Regions from separate parts of the Brachybacterium kimchii genome, predicted to be linked through region 1. Evidence: predicted binding sites of a transcription regulator. Region 1 holds the regulator's gene; the other holds the start of a gene.
What was found. Region 1 encodes LexA, which represses DNA repair genes until DNA is damaged. Its sites were predicted from a motif close to TCGAACANNTGTTCGA; they were not measured.
Positions count from the first base shown of each region.

Region 2: a site for LexA is predicted at 2,362-2,377, ahead of M4486_RS16105 (HNH endonuclease signature motif containing protein). Genes of this name have one in related genera too.

Region 1 is NZ_CP097218.1:1,740,196-1,744,604, reverse strand. It holds gene M4486_RS08270 (ATP-dependent DNA helicase) at 1-1,552, shown strand, start outside; gene lexA (transcriptional repressor LexA) at 1,617-2,297, opposite strand; gene M4486_RS08260 (LysM peptidoglycan-binding domain-containing protein) at 2,477-2,848, shown strand; gene nrdR (transcriptional regulator NrdR) at 2,923-3,396, shown strand; gene M4486_RS08250 (HelD family protein) at 3,584-4,409, opposite strand, start outside.
Region 2 is NZ_CP097218.1:3,539,485-3,543,893, reverse strand. It holds gene M4486_RS16110 (glycoside hydrolase family 15 protein) at 1-693, shown strand, start outside; gene M4486_RS16105 (HNH endonuclease signature motif containing protein) at 704-2,332, opposite strand; gene M4486_RS16100 (SRPBCC family protein) at 2,539-3,009, opposite strand; gene M4486_RS16095 (hypothetical protein) at 3,141-4,022, shown strand; gene M4486_RS16090 (aminotransferase class IV) at 4,046-4,409, opposite strand, start outside.

The sequences.
Region 1 (4,409 bases):
CCTCGGGGAGCAGGTGAAGCGGCTGCGCGAGTGGTCGGCGCTCACCGACACGGGCGACCGCGACGACCTGGACATGCCGGTCTCCGACCGCGCCTGGCACCAGGTCTCGGTGACCGGCTCGCAGTGCCTGGGAGGGCACTGCCCGCTCGTGGACCAGTGCTTCGCCGAGCGCAACCGCGCCGTCGCCCGCGAGGTCGATCTCGTGGTCACGAATCACGCGCTGCTCGCGATCGACTCCTTCGACAACCACGGCATCATCCCCGACCACGATGCGGTGGTCTTCGACGAGGCGCACGAGCTCACGTCCCGCGTGACGAGCGCCGTCACCGACCAGCTGACCGTGGGCATGGTGCGCGGGGCCGTCCGCGAGCTGCGCGGGCTCGGCGTCGCCGCGACCGCCCTCGACGACGCCGGCGAGGAGCTGAACACGGTCCTTCCCGAGCTGCCCGACGGGAGGGTCATGGGCGCCCTGCCCAGCGCCGCCGCCGATGCGCTCGTCCACCTGCGCACTGAGGCCCGGGGTGCCCACGCCGACGCCAAGGACGCCGGCGGCGACGCCCCGACGGCGGCAGGCGCCCGCAAGGCCGTGCGCGCGAACCTGCAGGAGATCGTCGACGTCTGCGAGCGCCTCACCGCGCCCGACGAGGACGACGTCGTCTCGGTCTCCCACTCCGAGCGCACCGGGCGCTCGAGCCTCCAGGTCGCCCCGCTGGATGTCGCCGGCGCCATGCGCGGACGCATCCTCGAGGACACCACCGCCGTGCTGACGTCCGCGACGCTCGCCCTCGGCGGGCGCTTCGAGCCGCCCGCCCGCGCCATCGGCCTGGGCTCGCGCCGACGCATGGACGCCGAGGACGTCCCCCCGCTCGAGGACCGCAGCGCATGGGCCGGGATCGATGTGGGCAGTCCCTTCGACTATCGCCGCCAGGGCATCCTCTACGTCGCCTCCCACCTGCCCGCGCCGGGCCGCGAGGGCCCGTCGCTCGCGATGCTCGATCACCTCACCGAGCTCGTCGAGGCCTCGCGCGGCGGGGCGCTCTGCCTGTTCTCGTCGAGGCGGGGAGCGGAGGCTGCGGCCGAGCACGTGCGCGCGCGTCTCGACCTGCCCGTCGGCCTGCAGGGGGAGGACTCCCTGCCCCGGCTCGTCGAGCAGTTCCGCGGTGAAGACACCGCGAGCCTGTTCGGAACCATCGGGCTGTGGCAGGGCGTGGACGTGCAGGGACGCACGTGCCGACTGGTGACCATCGACCGCCTGCCGTTCCCGCGCCCCGACGATCCGCTCACCTCCGCACGCTCGGAGCGGGCCGACGCGGAGGGCGGCAGCGGATTCATGCAGGTCTCGGTGCGCCATGCCTCGCTGCTGCTCGCGCAGGGCGCCGGTCGCCTGATCCGCTCGCACGAGGACCGCGGCATGGTCGCGGTGCTCGACCCGCGTCTGCGCACCAAGCGCTACGGGGCCGTGCTGCGCGAGGCGATGCCGCCGCTGTGGCCGACGCAGGATCCCGAGGTCGCGCTCGCCGCCCTCGGACGACTGGCCCGCGCGGGGGACTGAGCCCGCAGGAGCCGAGCGCGCGCAGGGGATCGCAGGCGCGAGCGTCGGGGGCGGGAGGAGCGCGTCAGACGGCGCGCAGCACCGCCACGACCTTGCCGAGGATCTCGGCGTGGTCGCCCAGGATCGGGGCGAACGCGGGGTTGTGCGGCATCAGCCAGACATGGCCGTCGCTCTGGGCGAAGGTCTTGACCGTCGCCTCGCCGTCGATCATGGCCGCCACGATCTCGCCCTTCTGCGCGACCGGCTGCGAGCGCACGACGACCCAGTCGCCGTCGCAGATCGCGGCATCGACCATCGAGTCCCCGACGACCTGCAGCAGGAACAGCTCGCCGTCGCCCACGAGCTGCTGGGGCAGGGTGAAGACGTCCTCCACCTGCTCCTCCGCGGTGATCGGGATGCCCGCGGCGATCCGGCCGACGAGCGGCACGCTCACCGACGCGGAGGCCGCGGCGGCGCCGATCGACTCGACGGGCGCGAGGGTCGGCTCACCGGCGTCGTCGGGCAGCACGACCTCGAGCGCGCGCGGGCGCTTCGGATCGCGGCGCAGGAATCCCTTGCGCTCGAGCGCCTGGAGCTGGTGCGAGACGGAGGAGGGGGAGGTGAGGCCGACGGCATCGCCGATCTCGCGCATGGTCGGCGGGTAGCCGTGGCGCTCGATGGCGGCGGTGATGGTCTCGAGGATCCGTCGCTGGCGCGCGGTCAGGCCGTCGTCGGTCAGGTCGGGACCAGAGGTCGTCGGGGTCATCTGCGCGGCTCCTCGCTTCGTCTGTCCCACCCCTGCGTTTCAGTGGGACTCGTCGCTCAGCCTAGGCGTCGGGCGACCTGATTCCAAACATGTGTTCGAGGAAGGTCTTGCGTGTCGCGCACGGCGGGCCTACAGTCGTACACGTATTCGATCGAACAGGAGTTCGGACAATGGCCACCATGCTTCCCCTCCCCACCTCTTCGGCCCACGCCGGGCAGGGTTCTGCTCGCAAGGGTGTTCGACTGCAGCTCACCCGTCGCGGCCGCATCCTGCTGGCCGCCGTCGCGTTCCTCGCGGGCATCCTCGTCGCCCTGCTGGGCGTCCTGGTCCTCGGTGTCCCCTCCGCCTTCGCGGGCGATCCGCAGGAGCCTGTCACCGTGACCGTGGAGGCGGGCGACACGCTCAGCGACTACGCCGAGCAGTACGCCCCCGCCGGTGAGGACTCCCAGGACTTCGTGCGCGAGATGCGTTCGCTCAACGGCCTCTCGAGCCCCCGCATCACCGAGGGGCAGTCGCTCGAGCTCCCCGAGGGCAGCGTCGACGCCGCCTGATCCGCCGGGGCGCTGCGGCGGGAGCGCCGCGGGCCCTCCCTCGGCCCTCCGGTGCGCCCGGTAGGCTGGAGGACGTGCACTGCCCGTTCTGCCGCCACCCCGATTCGCGCGTCGTCGACTCGCGCACTGCCGACGACGGCGCCTCGATCCGGCGTCGTCGCCAGTGCCCGAACTGCTCGCGCCGCTTCTCCACGATCGAGACGGCATCCCTCGCGGTCCTCAAGCGCTCGGGAGTCAGCGAGGCGTTCAGCCGCTCCAAGGTGATCTCCGGAGTGCGCAAGGCCTGCCAGGGCCGCCCGGTGAGCGACGACCAGCTGGCCGTTCTCGCCCAGCGGGTCGAGGAGACCATCCGCCAGAGCGGCCAGGCCGAGGTCGACGCCCACGCCGTGGGCCTCGCGATCCTCCAGCCCCTGCGCGAGCTCGACGTGGTCGCGTACCTCCGCTTCGCGAGCGTCTACCAGGACTTCGACTCCCTCGACGACTTCGAGTCCGCGATCTCCGAGCTGCGTCAGGACGCCTCCGCGGGCAGCGGCGGCGCCTCGTCCTGAGCCGCGGAGCGGCCCGTCGGCCCTCGGGTCCGAGGCACGCGAGCCGCTGGATTCGTGGCGGATCCGTGTCGATCGGTGGAAAACGGTCCGAAGCACGGGCGTCATGCCCTTAAGATGTTCAGGGCGCGCCCAGCGGGCGCGCCGCCGACCGGCGGTCGTGGAGGGGAAGCCACGGCCGCCGGTCTTCTCATGTCCGGGGTGAGGACTCGGCCTCGGTGCCGGTGAGGCCCACCGGGAGCTCCCGCGCGTGCACCACGTCCAGTCGCTGGGTCGCCCGGGTCATCGCGACATAGAGGTCTCCGGCGCCTCCCTCGGAATCGGCGAGGATCTCCGCGGGCTCCACGAGGACCACCCCGTCGAACTCGAGTCCCTTGGCGTCCTGCGGGGTCATCACCGCGATCGGGTCGTCGATGCCGCGGCTCCCGGTGCCGATGCGGCCCAGGGCGTCCCGTGCCCGCAGCGCGCGCACCACGTCCTCGAGAAGTCGTCCGGGGGTGAGGACGACGAGGCGCCCGATCGCCTCGGACTGCTGCGCGGCGACGGCGTCGGCCACCGCCTCCGGCAGCCCCGCCTCGTCCCCGGAGTGCAGGAGCACGGGCCAGTCGCCCTCGCGCACCGAGGTGACGTCGGTGATCGGGAGGTCGCGGGACTCGGCCACGGCCTGCGCCACGTCCATGATGCGACGCGGCGTGCGGTAGTTGACGCTCAGCGGCTCGACCTCGAGACGGTCCTCGACGTACGGGGCGAGCGCCCGCTCCCACGAGGAGGTCCCCGCCGACGACGAGGTCTGCGCGACGTCGCCGACGATGGTGAACGACTTCGAGGGGCACCGGCGCATGAGCGTGCGCCACATCATCGCCGAGAGCTCCTGCGCCTCGTCCACGACCACGTGCCCGTAGGTCCAGCTGCGATCCTCCGCGGCCCGTTCGGCGAGCGTGCGGCCGTCGGAGGTGCGGTCCATCCGGTCCGCGAGGTCCTCGTCGCGCACGATCCCCGAGGTGTCGATGTTCTCG
Region 2 (4,409 bases), 1.8 Mb from region 1:
TCGTGGTCGCTGCAGCGCGCACTGCTGGAGTTCGCGTGCACGCACCTGGAGACGCAGGACCAGGGCCTGTGGGAGATGCGCGGGGAGCCCGCGTTCTTCACGCATTCGCGGGTGATGATGTGGGCCGGCTTCGACCGGGCCGTCCGCGGCGTCGAGGAGCTCGGACTGCGGGCGAAGGACGGGGAGCTCGAGAGGTGGCGGGCGGCGCGGGACCGCCTGCGGGACGAGATCCTGCGCGAGGGCGTGGGGCCCGACGGCGCGTTCACCCAGACCTACGGCAGCACCGAGGTCGATGCCTCGCTGCTGCAGCTCGCCCGGATCGGCTTCGTGGATCCGGAGGATCCGAGAATGGTCGCCACGGTGCGTCGGATCGAGGACGAGCTGATGACCGAGGGCGGCCTGGTGCTGCGGTATCGCACGACGGGTCAGGACGGGCTCAGCGGGAACGAGAACCCGTTCCTGGCGTGCTGCTTCTGGCTCGCCGAGTACTACGCGCGGGCAGGTCGCACCGAGGACGCCCGGCAGATGCTGGATCGCGTCCTGGCGTGCGGGAACGACCTCATGCTGTTCTCCGAGGAGTACGACGACGCGCACCGACGCATGGCCGGCAACTTCCCGCAGGCCTTCAGCCATCTGGCCCTGGTGCGCGCGGTCGATGCGCTGTGCGAGGCGGAGGGCAGCGCCGCGCGCTGACCCGCCGGGATCAGAACGGTGGTGGTGGTGCGCCCGGCGGCGCACCCTGCGGTGGCCTCTCGGGCGGGGGCTCGTCCCGGGTGCGCTCGGCGTGCTCTCGCAGAGCCGCGTCGCGCTGGTCCCGGAGGGCCTGGATCCGTGCCCAGGAGTCCTCGAGGTCCTTCGCGATCGCGGGGGTCGCGAGGTCAGTGTCGTCCTCCTGGAAGATCCGCATCTCCTCGCCGATGCTCCAGAGGGTTCCGGTGCGGCCGGTCGGTGAATGGGAGGCGTCCACGCGCACCGGGTCGATCCGGCGAGCGGTCTTCAGAGCATGGTGCTTCCAGCACAGCAGGTGGAGGTTGTCCACGGCGGTGCTGCCGCCGTGGAGCGGATCCTCGTGGTCGTACTCCTCGATGTGGTCGGCCTCGGTCGCGCAGGATGCGGGGCGCCGGCAGCCGGGCACCGCGCAGGTCGTCATCCGCACGCGCAGGTGCTCCCGCATGGCCTGCGGCGCCGCGTAGCGCTCGGCGGGCGCGGGGAGGAACTCCCCGGTCACCGGGTCGGTGAGCAGCCGGTACCAGGCGTCCTCGCCGGCGGCGAGCTCGCGGGCCATCTCGGCCGGGATCGGGATCCGACCGTCGAGCATGCCGGGGGCGTCGCTGTGGCCCATGAGGGACAGCAGCGGGACCGTCACGTTCATGCGGAACGACGCGGCGCTCAGGCCCACGCCGTCGGTGTCCAGATCTGCCGTGGTCAGCAGGTGGTAGCGCAGCTCGGACAGCGACAGGGGCCGTCCCTGCTCGGCCGCGCGGCCCTGCGGGTCCAGGGGGACCTCGACTCCGGCCTCGAGTGCGTGGCGCTGGGCGGCCTGGAGAGTGCGCGCGGCATCGTCCAGCCGACGGGCGAGCTGCAGCAGCTCGGGGACGGGGCCGACGATCCGCAGGCATGCGGTGCCGTCGTCCCCGCCGTGCTCGAACTCGACCCGGCGCCGCGCCTCGACGTCGAGGCGGGGCGGGAGCTCGCGTCGCTCGAGGAGCGTCGCGACGACGGTGCCGAGGCAGCGGCTGAAGTGCTCGGAGGTGATGCCCGGGTCCCAGGCGCTCACGGTCGCATCGACCAGCGTCATCTCCTCGTCGGTGAGGCCGAGGGTGCGGCGCAGCAGCTCGCGGAACCAGGCGGCGGGGAACTCCCCCGCGCGCAGGCGGGCGAAGATGCGCGGGCAGAGGTCGACGCCGCGGTGTCCGTCGCGGATGCGACGGTAGGCGACGGTGTCGGAGCAGCGCAGTGCGGCCGCGACCAGCAGGTCCTCGCACTGGGCGTCCTCCGCGGTGCAGCCGCCGGTATCGCGGCCGCGCCAGGACGGCGCGAGGGCGGCGAGGGACTCGGCGAGCTCGCAGGACTCGCGCACACCCTGGTCCCAGATGCTCTGGACGCGCTCGGTGACCTCGAGGGTGGGAGAGACGTCGACCCGGGCGGCGACGGACTCGCGCGTGAGGGGACGCGGAGAGCGCGGACGGATGCGCTGGACGGGATCCTGGGCGGCACGCTCGGCCTGCTGGGCGCGCAGCAGCTCCTCCCTCTCGCGCGGGAGCACCATGCCGGGGAACAGGGCATGGTCGCCGAGGATCTCCTGGCGCGGGCCAGGGTCGAGCGCGGTCATCCTGTCCCCCTTCCCTCCACGTCGAGGAATCGAACTCTCGTTCGATTCTCCGGCCATCGTATCGGGCGAAACGGACACTCGGAAGAGGGGCAGCGAGGATGTGGACAAGGGGGTGATGGGGAGGAACGGGCGCACCGAAGACCGGGCGGACCAGGGCCGTGACCAGCGTCGCCACCTTGGGGCACGGCAGAGAGCGCCGCCCCCGCTCACTCCCCCGCGAGCACCCTCCGGATCGCCTCGAGCGTCGCCGGGATCCCGGCCTCCGCAGCCTTCCGGCGCGTCGCCATCTCCTCCTCGGCGCGCCCGCCGTAGCGCTCGGCGAAGGTGGTCTCGAACAGGGGCGTGGTGCGCGTGTACTCGGTGAGCAGCGTGCGAGGCTCGCCGGCCCCCTCCGCGCGCTCCATCCGGTACCCCCATTCCGCCCGGCCGGGGCCGACGGACCACGCGAAGCGCTCGCCAGGGACGTCGGCGACGACCTCGGAGGTGGTGTGCCACTCGCGCTCGGGCGTGCGGTTCCACCCGGTGAAGCGCGCGCCGACGCCGCGGGTCTCGTCGTCCCATGCGCAGCGGTAGCACTGCTGGCTCCATTCGCCAGTGCGGGTCACGTCGCTGAGCAGGGCGTACACGTCCTCAGGAGCGCCCGGGACGATCAGGGAATCCTCGATCTCGTAGGTCATGCCCCGATTCTGCCCCGAGCTCCCCGTCGCGCACTCGACGCGAAGAGTTCGCCTGCTCGTCACCTGCCGACGGGAGGGCCCTGCATACGGTGGTCCTGCAGCCGCAGCTCGACGAGAAGAAGGAGGTCGCCATGAGCATCACGGATCGGATGCGCACCCTGCTCCACGGGGACGGGGCGCACGATGCGCACGCAGCGCCCGTCGACGACGTCCTGCGCGCCGGAGCGCCGGCTCCGAGCATTGACCAGCAGGTCGACATGCTCGCCGCGCTCGGCCTCTCGCTGCGAGAGCACGTCACGCCCGCGGCCGTCGCCCGCGCCGTCCAGGCCGCCTCGCGCCGCGACCTCGAGCTCGTGCCCGATGCGGACGAGCAGCCCGAGACCACTCCCCCTGTCCCCGGCCTGCAGCGCTGCGCCTTCTGGTGGCTGCTGCACGAGCGGATCGACGGGCGCTACGTGATCGGCGGCCGTCACCGCGTGCTGCCGCCCCGCGCGGACCTCTTCGGGGAGTCCACGCCGAGCGCCGAGCAGCTCGAGCGCAGCATCCACAAGGTCGCCCAGCGCCTGTGCTCGGACACCGGGGCCCGCCTGCCCGAGATCGAGGTGACCGACCTGCGGGTGCGCTCGCAGCTGCTCACCACCGCCACCGTCCGCCTCGACGGCCGCCCGCACATCTGGTCCGACGTGCGCGACCGCGACTTCGTGCGCACCCTCGCGCGCGTCTGCTCGAGCGATGAGCAGACCGTCATGGTCTTCGACGACCACGGCGCGGACACCCACTGGACCCGCCCGATGGTCGACGTGCTCGTGGTGCCGACCGCGCACGTCGGCGGCGTCGCCGCGCTCCTGCGCGAGCACGTGCGCCCTGCCGTCGCCGCGGCGCACGCGTGGATCGACCTGCCCTACTCGGGCCGGGACGAGGCGGTGCGCGCGGGACTGCGCGGCACCGGGCGCCGTCGCTCGAAGCGGACGACGCCGTGGGCGCCGCCCGCGCTCGTCCGCCGCGCTGCCTGAGACTCCCTGCCGGAGTCCCCTGCCTACTTCCGTCCGGCGATCGCCGCGCTGAGGCGGTCGGTGAGCGCACGGTCCACGGGCAGCTCCACGTCGTCGAGATGCGTGATCGGGCAGGCCAGCCGCACCGAGGAGAGCAGCCAGGCGCCGTCCGCCTCGGCCACCTGCGCGAGCGTCATCAGCTCCTCCGCCGCCTCGGCGCCCTCGCCGCGCACGAGCTCGAACACCGAGCCGAGGCTCGTACCGGGCAGCACGCCCGCGTCCACGGGCGTGGTGAGGAAGCGGTTCCCGCTCTTGACCAGCAGGGTCGACGTCGGCCCCTCGAGCGCGTACCCGTCGGAGGAGACGAACAGGACCTCGTCGGCCCCGCGCCGCGCGGCCTCGCGCAGA